Regions from separate parts of the Kribbella sp. NPDC003505 genome, predicted to be linked through region 1. Evidence: riboswitches for the same ligand, from Rfam matches in the RefSeq annotation. Region 1 holds a riboswitch; the other holds the start of a gene.

Region 1 (4,661 bases):
TCAAGGCCTACTTCGCACGACTGTTCGGGGGATGACATGACGGCCTACGTACCCGCGCCGCCGCGGAGCTGCGACGTACTGATGAAAGGCGGCATCACCAGCGGGGTGATCTATCCGAGCGCGGTCTGCGAGCTCGCCCGGCACTACAAGCTGGCGTCCGTCGGGGGATCGTCGGCGGGCGCCATCGCGGCGGCGGCCGCGGCCGCGGCAGAGCTGGGCCGCGACGCCGGCGGGTTCGGAAAGCTCGAACGACTGCCCGACGATCTGATGGCCCACCGCCCGGGAGGCCCCTCGCTGCTGTTCCGCCTGTTCCAGCCACAGCGCGGTACGGCGTCCTTGTTCAAGGTCTTCACGGCCGGACTCGGCGCCTCCGGCACTGGCCGGGTAGCGCGCATCGTTCGCGCCGCGCTGTCCGCGTTCGCCCTGTGGGCGCTGGCCGGCGCTGTGCCCGGCGTCGTCTTGCTCGTCCTCGGGATCCTCGGTCAGGGCGTGGCGGCCTGGGCCGCGGTGATTGCCGGTGCGCTGCTGGCCGTCGTCGGTGTCGTCGTGGCCGTCACGGCCGGCGTGCTCCGGAGCCTCGCGAAGAACGTTCCGGACAACAACTTCGGGCTGTGCAACGGGATGGCTGGCAGGTCCGAGGGCGGCGCGGAGCCGCTGACCCGTTGGCTGCACGGCAAGCTGCAGGACTTCGCCGGCCGGGCCGGGGACGCGGATCCGATCACCTTCGGGCAGCTGACCGCGGCTGGTGTCGAGCTGCGGATGATGACCACCAACCTGACCCGGCACCAGCCGATGCGGATGCCCTGGCCGGAACGCGAGTACTTCTTCGACCCGGGCCAGTTCGAACAGCTGTTCCCGGCCGAGGTCGTGGACTGGATGTGTGAGCACCCGCCGCCGTTGTCCCCGCAACCGGCCAAGCGGTGGGCCGGCGAGTTGCGCCGGTTGCAGGCCGCCCCGAAGCGGCCGTTCCCGCTCGCCGCCGATCTGCCGGTGATCGTCGCGACCCGGATGAGCCTCAGCTTCCCGTTCCTGATCTCGGCCGTGCCGCTGTACGCGATCGACTTCACGCACCCGGCGTACGGCAAGGTCAGTGCCGCGGTGTCGGAATGGCGGGACGCGAACCCGCAGGCCGGGCCGGAGCAGGCGCTGCCTGCCGTCCCCGCGCCGGACTTCGAGGTCAACTGGTTCTCCGACGGCGGCATCGCGAGCAACCTGCCGGTGCACTTCTTCGACTCGCCGCTGCCGGCCCGACCGACCTTCGCGGTCGACCTGGCCCTGTTCCCGCCGGGCGTGCCGAAGAACCTGGAGGACCAGGCCGAGAACACCCGCCTGCCGGTCGTCAACCAGGGAGGGCTGAACCGGCGCTGGACCCGGTGGACCGGTCAGGGGCTCGGGCTGGTCGCACTGTTCGGCCGGTCGATCCTGGACACCGCGCGCGGCTGGGTGGACGAGGCGCAGTTGGTGATGCCCGGCTACCGCGACCGGATCGTCACGATCTACCACGATCACGACGAAGGCGGCCTGAACCTGACGATGAAGGACACGGTGGTGACCGACCTGGTCGAGCGCGGTGAGGCAGGCGCGAAGAAGCTCGTCACCCGCTTCGTCCTCGGCAACGGCTGGGACAACCATCGCTGGATCAGGTTCCGCACCGCGACGGCCGGCCTCGACACCTGGCTGTCCGGTTTCCGGCGCGGGTACGACGAACCGTCGCCGGACGCCCTGCCGTACGCCGACCTCGCCGGCACACCCGGCACCGCCGTACTGCCGTCGTACTCGATCAACGGCACCCAGCGAAAGGCCGTGAACCTCCGAACCGACGCACTCCTGACCCTGGCCTCGAGTTGGCAGGACCCTCCCGCCGACGCTTTCACCCAGGGCTCGCCCAGCCCGCACCCGTTCCTGCGCCTGGTGCCCGGCACGCTCTTCGACCGGAGGGGTTGAGGTCTACTTCTTCTTCAGGGCGCGGCGGGCGAGTTCTTCCTGGTCCAGGCGGGCAGCCTCGGCGGGGGTCGGTGCGCTGCCGCCGTACGCGGCGGGCAGCCACCAGGCGCCGGGTGGCTGCTCCGGGTACGTGCGGATCGTCTCGTCGAGCATTCCGGCCATCGTGGAGCGCAGCTGGGCAGTCGCCTCGGTCGGATCGTCGTCGCGGGTCACCGTGATCGGCGCGCCGATGCTGATCGAGATCGGCCGGTGCCGGCTGAAGTCCCGCGGGTGGTCCTTGGTGAACATCCGCTGCGTGCCCCACAGGATCATCGGCAGCACCGGTACACCGGCCTCCGCGGCCATCCGGACCGTGCCGGACTTGAACTCCTTGAGCTCGAACGACCGGCTGATCGTCGCCTCCGGGAACACGCCGACCAGCTCACCGGCGTTCAGGTAGCGGATCGCCTGCTCGTACGACGCGGCGCCGGCCTCGCGGTCCACCAGGATGTGGTGCATGCCGCGCATCAGCGGGCCGGAGTACCGGTTGCGGAACAGCACCTCCTTGGCCATGAAGCGCACCAGCCGCCTGGCCGGCAGCGCGCCGTACCCGCCCAGGATGAAGTCGACGTAGCTGATGTGGTTGATCGCGATCAGGGCCCCGCCGGTGCGCGGGACGTGCTCGGTCCCGGTGCGGCGGATCTTGAGGTCCAGCACCGTGAACGCGGTCTTCGCGAAGGCGATGACAGGCGGGTAGACGAGGTCGCGCATCCCTAGACGGTACCGGGTTCGTCTAGGGCATGTCTGACAATCCAGCACCTACTGCGGGGCACTCGGCACGGCACCTCGCCGCACGTGAGCAAAGGCCACGATGCGCCGCATCGAGACCTTCGCTCCCGCACGCCGAGCTACCGCACCGAGCACCTCCTCGCGACGGCGCTGGATTATCAGACATGCCCTAGGGTGGTCCGTGACAACTAAAGATCGCGGGAGCTCGCACCGTAGTGGGCTGAGAGGGCGGCTGGCCAGAGAGAAGACTCTGCTGCCGGCGCCGCCGACCGCCGAACCTGTCCGGGTAATTCCGGCGTAGGGAGCAGCAGCAATGGTGAATGTCAGCACGATCCGTCCGGCCGTCACCACGGGCCCGATCTCGGGCTCGGAGAAGATCTATCGCGGCGAGCTCGGGGTACCGGCGCGCCGCGTGCAGCTGACCAACGGCGAGCACTTCGACCTCTACGACACGTCCGGTCCGTACACCGACGCGTCCGCCGGGATCGACGTCCAGGCCGGTCTGCCCGCGCTGCGGCGCGAGTGGATCGCCGGGCGCGAGCCGCGGACCCAGCTCGGGCACGCGCGGGCCGGGGTGATCACCGAGGAGATGAGGTACGTCGCACTGCGGGAAGGGCTCGATCCGGAATTCGTCCGGGCCGAGGTGGCGCGCGGGCGGGCGGTGATCCCGGCGAACCGGCGGCACCCGGAGAGCGAGCCGATGATCATCGGGAAGAAGTTCCTGGTGAAGGTGAACGCGAACATCGGCAACTCCGCCGTGAGCAGTTCGATCGAGGAAGAGGTCGAGAAGCTGGTCTGGGCGACCCGGTGGGGCGCCGACACGGTGATGGACCTGTCGACCGGCAAGAACATCCACGAGACGCGGGAGTGGATCCTGCGGAACTCGCCCGTCCCGATCGGCACGGTGCCGCTGTACCAGGCGCTGGAGAAGGTCAAGGGCGATCCGGCCGCGCTGTCGTGGGAGGTGTACCGCGACACGGTGATCGAGCAGTGCGAGCAGGGTGTGGACTACATGACCGTGCACGCCGGCGTCCTGCTGCGGCACGTCCCGCTGACCGCGCGGCGGATCACCGGGATCGTGTCGCGCGGCGGGTCGATCATGGCCGCGTGGTGCCTGGCGCACCACCAGGAGTCCTTCCTGTACACGCATTTCGAGGAGCTCTGCGAGATCCTTCGCGAGTACGACGTGACCTTCTCGCTCGGCGACGGGTTGCGGCCGGGATCGATCGCGGACGCCAACGACGAGGCCCAGTTCGCGGAGCTCCGCACGCTGGGCGAGCTGACGAAGGTCGCCTGGGAGCACGAGGTCCAGGTCATGATCGAAGGCCCGGGGCATGTCCCGATGCACAAGATCGCCGAGAACGTCCGGCTCGAGGAGGAGCTGTGCGGTGAGGCGCCGTTCTACACCCTGGGGCCGCTGGCAACGGACGTGGCGCCGGCGTACGACCACATCACGTCGGCGATCGGCGCGGCGCAGATCGGCTGGCTGGGGACGGCGATGCTCTGCTATGTCACACCCAAGGAGCACCTCGGGCTGCCGGATCGCGACGACGTCAAGACCGGCGTGATCACGTACAAGATCGCCGCCCACGCGGCCGACCTGGCCAAGGGGCATCCGGGCGCGCAGGCCTGGGACGACACGTTGTCCAAGGCAAGGTTCGAGTTCCGCTGGGAGGACCAGTTCAACCTCTCGCTGGATCCGGACACGGCCCGGTCGTTCCATGACGAGACGTTGCCTGCCGAGCCCGCGAAGACCGCGCACTTCTGCTCGATGTGCGGGCCGAAGTTCTGCTCGATGCGGATCACTGCCGACATCCGCGCGTACGCGGAGGAACGCGGCCTGACGTCGGCCGAGGCGATCGAGGCCGGCTTCGCGGAGATGTCGGAGACCTTCAAGTCGGCCGACCAGAAGCTCTACCTGCCGATCACGGACTGAATCGGGGCGCCGT
Region 2 (4,661 bases), on a different contig from region 1:
GGGCGGGCTTGCCGGCTTCGGATTCTCGGCGGTCGGCTGGGTCAACAGCGCGCTCCTGCTCGCTGTCACGCTGTCAGCGACGTCCTTGGGTCTGGTCGTGCCGGTCCTCAAGGACGCAGGCAAGGCCGAGGGCAGCGTCGGGCAGTTCACCATCGCGGCCGCGTCGGTTGCTGACTTCGCCGCTGTACTGGTGCTGTCGCTCGTCTTCTCGACGGAAGGCGGCAGTGCGGGCGAACGGCTGATCATGGTGGGGCTGTTCGCTCTGCTGGTGGTCGTCACAGGTCTCGTCGTCGCCACGGCCGGACGCTCGCAGCGAATCGGCGGGGTGCTGTTGCGGTTGCAGGACACCACCGCTGAGATCCGGGTCCGGGCCGCTGTGGTGCTGCTGGTCGCCTTCGTCGCCTTGGCGGAGCAGTTCGGGCTGGAGACGATCCTCGGGGCGTTCCTGGCCGGAGCGGTGGTCGGACTGGTCGACCGGGACGCCGCCTCGCATCCACGCTTCCGGATCAAGCTGGAGGCGTTGGGCTACGGGTTCCTGATCCCGGTGTTCTTCGTGACGAGTGGGCTCCGGCTGGACCTGCGCGGCCTGCTCGCGGACCCGGCCGCGCTCGTCCGGGTGCCGTTGTTCCTGCTCGCGTTGCTCGTCGTCCGCGGCGCACCGGCGTACCTCGCAGTGCGGACGCTCGGCCCCCGAGCGACGGCTGCGACGGCGCTGCTGCAGGCGACGTCGCTGCCGTTCATCGTGACGGCGACCCAGATCGGCGTGGCGACCGGGCTGATGGGCCCGGTCACCGCCGCCGCTCTGGTCTGCGCCGGGCTGCTGTCCGTGCTCGTGTTCCCGGCGGTCGCGCTGGTGCTGCTCAGGCAGCCTGCCGCCGACCGATCCGGCCGAGCAGTACCGCAGCCACCATCGAGACGATGATCGACGTGTACGTCGCACCGAGCCAGCCGGGCACGGGCTGGTCGTTGAACAGGGCCTGCTGCAGCTTGGTCCAGAACGGCGACCATCCCGCGACGGTGCCGGGGTTCACCAGCTGGTACGCGACGAAGCCGATCAGCCAGGCGACGGTCGGCTGCCAGCGGAACTTCGCCGTACCGGACACGTCCCACTGCATCTTGCTGACCACGAAGAAGTCGGCGATCGCGACTGCGAACAGCGGAACGAAGACCGAGCCGATCAGGTACAGGAACTGCGTGTAGTTGCCGAGATCGATGAACAGCGCGATCCCGGTGGCGATCACGCCGATCGCGACCGAGATCCACCGCCGGTCGATGTGACCGATCAGGTTGTGCGTGGCCATCGTGGTCGAGTAGACGTTCGCGTACGCCTCGTCGACCTCGTCGACCAGCAGCACGAGCAGGGCGATCGCACCGGCCGGCAACGTGACCAGTGCGGTGATGACGTCCTCGCTGTTCGTCCCCAGCGTCGCCACGGCGACCACGCCGAGGGCGTAGTACGCGATAGCGGCCAGGCCGTAGCCGAGCGAGGAGCCGGCGAACGCTGCCTTGTTGGTGCGCGAGTGCCGCGTGTAGTCCGCGGCCAGCGGGGCGAACGACACGACACCGGCCGCGGCGAGGTCGACCGCCGGCCAGAAGCCGAACACGCTGTCCTGCGGCAGGGCGTGCGTCGGCTTGCTCAGCACCTGCACGAAGAGGTACACCGACGCCAGCAGCACCAGCCAGACCATGAACTTGCGCAGGATCTTCACGCTGCCCAGCGGACGCACCGCCATCGCGGTCGCGATCAGCCCGGCGAGGACGACGAACAGCCAGCGCCAGCGCTCACTCGTCACCGCGACCGCGGCCTGCGAGATCACGATGATCTCCATCGTCGCCCAGCCGACGTTCTGCGCGATGTTCAGCACGGTCGGCGCCATCGAGCCGCGGCGGCCGAACAGACCACGCAGGCATGCCATCGCCGGCGCTCCGGTCTGCGACCCGAACACGGCCGCACCGCCGAGCACCAGCGCGCCGATCCCACAGCCGACGACGACCGCGAGCAGGCCCTGCCACAGCGAGCCGGTGTACGCCGCGACCAGCGCACCGGTCACCGGGCCGAACAGCGAGATGCCGAAGTTGCCCCAGAGCGTGAACTGGTCGAAGAAGCCGAGCGTGCGCGGCGCATCGGTGGTGAGAACGAGCGGAGCCTCGGTGGAGCTCGACGGACGAACAGCTGTATCGGTCATGAGTGACCCCACTCCCTACGCCGGCATTACCCGGTCAGGTTCAGGCGGTCGGCGACCCAGCTGTCGCCCTCTCAGCCCGCGCATCCTCGGTGCGAGCTCCCGCATAGGTTGGTACTGCGAGTTTAACGCGTCAGCCATTTTCCGGCAGTGCGGCCGCTCGTTCTATGAGCGCGGCCACTTCCGGGCCGTTCGTGACGACCGGCATGTGCGCACCGGTCTCCAACGTGCGCGCCTCGCCGTGACTGAGCTCGGCGAGCTGCTCGAGCCACTCCTTCGTACACATCAGGTCGTGCTTGCCGCGGACCAGGACCACCGGGGCCCGCACGTGCGGCATCACCGCGGCCAAGTCGTGGATCCGCGACGCCTCGCCGGCGCGGGCGATCGACGGCAGCGTCGTGCGCGCGTACTGCGGGCTGATCCGAACCAGCTTCGGCACGTCCGGGATAGCGGATCCGACGAGCCGGACGGCGCGGTCGACCCAGCTCGACATCCGGGCATCACCCGTCGGGGCCACGAGAACGAGCGCGTGCACGAGCTCGGGGTAGCGCACTGCCGTCTCGACGACGACCTGACAGCTCGCCGAGTGGCCGACCAGCACCGATCGCTCGCGGATCTTCTCGGCCAGCGCCACCGCGAGCGCCCGCGGATGCAGGTCCTCCCGAGCGCCCGCCGGTTCGCCGTACCCGGGCAGCGTCACCAGGTGGTACGGCGTGACGAGATGCTCGGCGGTCCGCGCGTACGACTCCGGGCCGAGGCCCAGGCCGGGCACAAGGACGATCGGTGCGCTCACTCCCAGGGCGCCTTGGCCGGAGCGCCTTTGACGACCGGGTTCGCCACGTCGGGCTTCAGCTCGCGGTACCCGAGGAACAGGCCGACGGCGAGAAGCAGCAGGCCGACCCCACCCCAGCCGTACGCCGTGGGAAGCCGGTGCACCGCGTCGTCGCTGCTGCCCAGCCCGGTGGACAGCACCATGAGCAGCCAGACCAGGATCAGCACCACCGACACCGCGACCAGCAGCAACCCGGCGAGCTCGGCCGGCTCGGGCCGACGACCGGCCTTGCGGCGGGCCAGCACGTCCCGGATCCACATCACCAGCGCGCCGGTGCCGACGACCAGGAGCAGCAGCTGGCCGATCGCGTCGAGCACGTCGGTCCGCAACGGGTGGTTGAGCGGCGAGCCGGGCGCCTGGGAGATCTCCCGCAGCGCGACCCGCTGGACGGACACGACGAGCAGACCGTAGATCGCGGCGATGAACGTCGCCAGGCCGACGACCCGAGCGGCCCGCGGATCCCGCGACGGCTCGTCCCGGCCGTACGTCGGGAGCTCATGCGGCTGCGGGCTCGCTTCGGCGCCGTAGGGTGCGCCGGGGCGGTAGGCCGGGGGCTGGTGGTACGCCGGGTTGCCCTGCGGCGGCGGCTGGGTCCCGTACGGCTGTGGCTGCGCGTACTGGAACTGCTCCGGCGGGGCAGGCGGCCCGGCGTACGTGCCACCGCCGTACGGCGTGGGCGGAGCGTAGTGATGCTCCTCACCAGCTGCCTGCTGCTTCTCGGGCTCATCGCCCCGGCCGTACGTCGGGAAGTCCTGCGACGACATCGGTTCTCCCTCCGTCGCGCCCAGTCTCTCAGGTGGCCTTGATGGTCGGCCAGGCGTTCGGTAGGCAGCCGGCCAGGCCCTTCGTCTGCTGCATCATCACCGGCGCGGGGGTCTTCGGCGTGGCGCAGGTCGAGTGCCCGTGGCCGAGCGCGTGCCCGACCTCGTGGTTGACCAGGTAGCTGCGGTACATCTCGACGTCGCCGTTGTACGCCGGGATCGCGTAGATCCACCGCTTGGCGTTGAGCACCACCCGGTCCTCGACGCGGCAGGACACCTCACCGCCGGTGTCGAGCGGCAGACAGAGCTTGTCGGTCAAGGTCGGTGTCGCGAGGATGATCCGGAGGTCGGCGTCGACGCGGTCCGTCCGCTCGAAACTCACCGGATGCACCGCCTGCCAGCCGCGCGGGTCGGTCAAAGTCTTGTGGATCGCCGCCGCCACCGCGGCGCCGTTCACCGACACCCCTTGCTCGATCTCGACCCGGTACGTCAGCTTGTCGCGCACCCCGGTCGCCTTGTCGGACCCCGGCACCACCGCGAGCTTCCCGGTCGAGACCAGCACGTTCGGCTTCGCGTTCTTCGGCTTGCGCGTCAGCGTCGGTGCCGGCCGCAACGGAGTCGTGAACTTCTGCGTCGGCGTCGCGATCGGCGTCGGCTTGGGCGTCGCAGCCACCGGCACCTCCTCGGCGACAGCGTCAACCCCCGCCACCGCCTCCGCCGCCAGACTGCTCCGATGCGCCACATCCGGATGCGCCACCACCACAGTCCCCAGCACCGCCAACGCCGTCACCACAAGCCACTGCCCCTTGTACGACCTCCGCCGACTGTGCCGCCCACTCCGCCGCCTGGCCGCGTCAGTCCGCTGGCCGCTCCGCCGGGTGGTCA

The links. A riboswitch is a leader RNA that binds a small molecule or an ion and turns the genes downstream of it on or off. The one in region 1 is predicted to bind thiamine pyrophosphate.
Region 2: another riboswitch for thiamine pyrophosphate. It lies ahead of ABZX12_RS15095 (cytosine permease); the one in region 1 lies ahead of thiC (phosphomethylpyrimidine synthase ThiC).

Annotation. Positions count from the first base shown of each region.
Region 1 covers NZ_JBEXNA010000006.1:121,873-126,533, forward strand. The annotation lists gene ABZX12_RS21785 (hypothetical protein) at 1-35, shown strand, start outside; gene ABZX12_RS21790 (hypothetical protein) at 37-1,944, shown strand; gene ABZX12_RS21795 (lysophospholipid acyltransferase family protein) at 1,948-2,694, opposite strand; TPP riboswitch at 2,900-3,034, shown strand; gene thiC (phosphomethylpyrimidine synthase ThiC) at 3,026-4,648, shown strand.
Region 2 covers NZ_JBEXNA010000004.1:278,509-283,169, forward strand. The annotation lists gene ABZX12_RS15090 (cation:proton antiporter) at 1-922, shown strand, start outside; gene ABZX12_RS15095 (cytosine permease) at 861-2,186, opposite strand; TPP riboswitch at 2,182-2,299, opposite strand; gene ABZX12_RS15100 (alpha/beta hydrolase) at 2,317-2,976, opposite strand; gene ABZX12_RS15105 (hypothetical protein) at 2,973-3,779, opposite strand; gene ABZX12_RS15110 (DUF3152 domain-containing protein) at 3,808-4,449, opposite strand.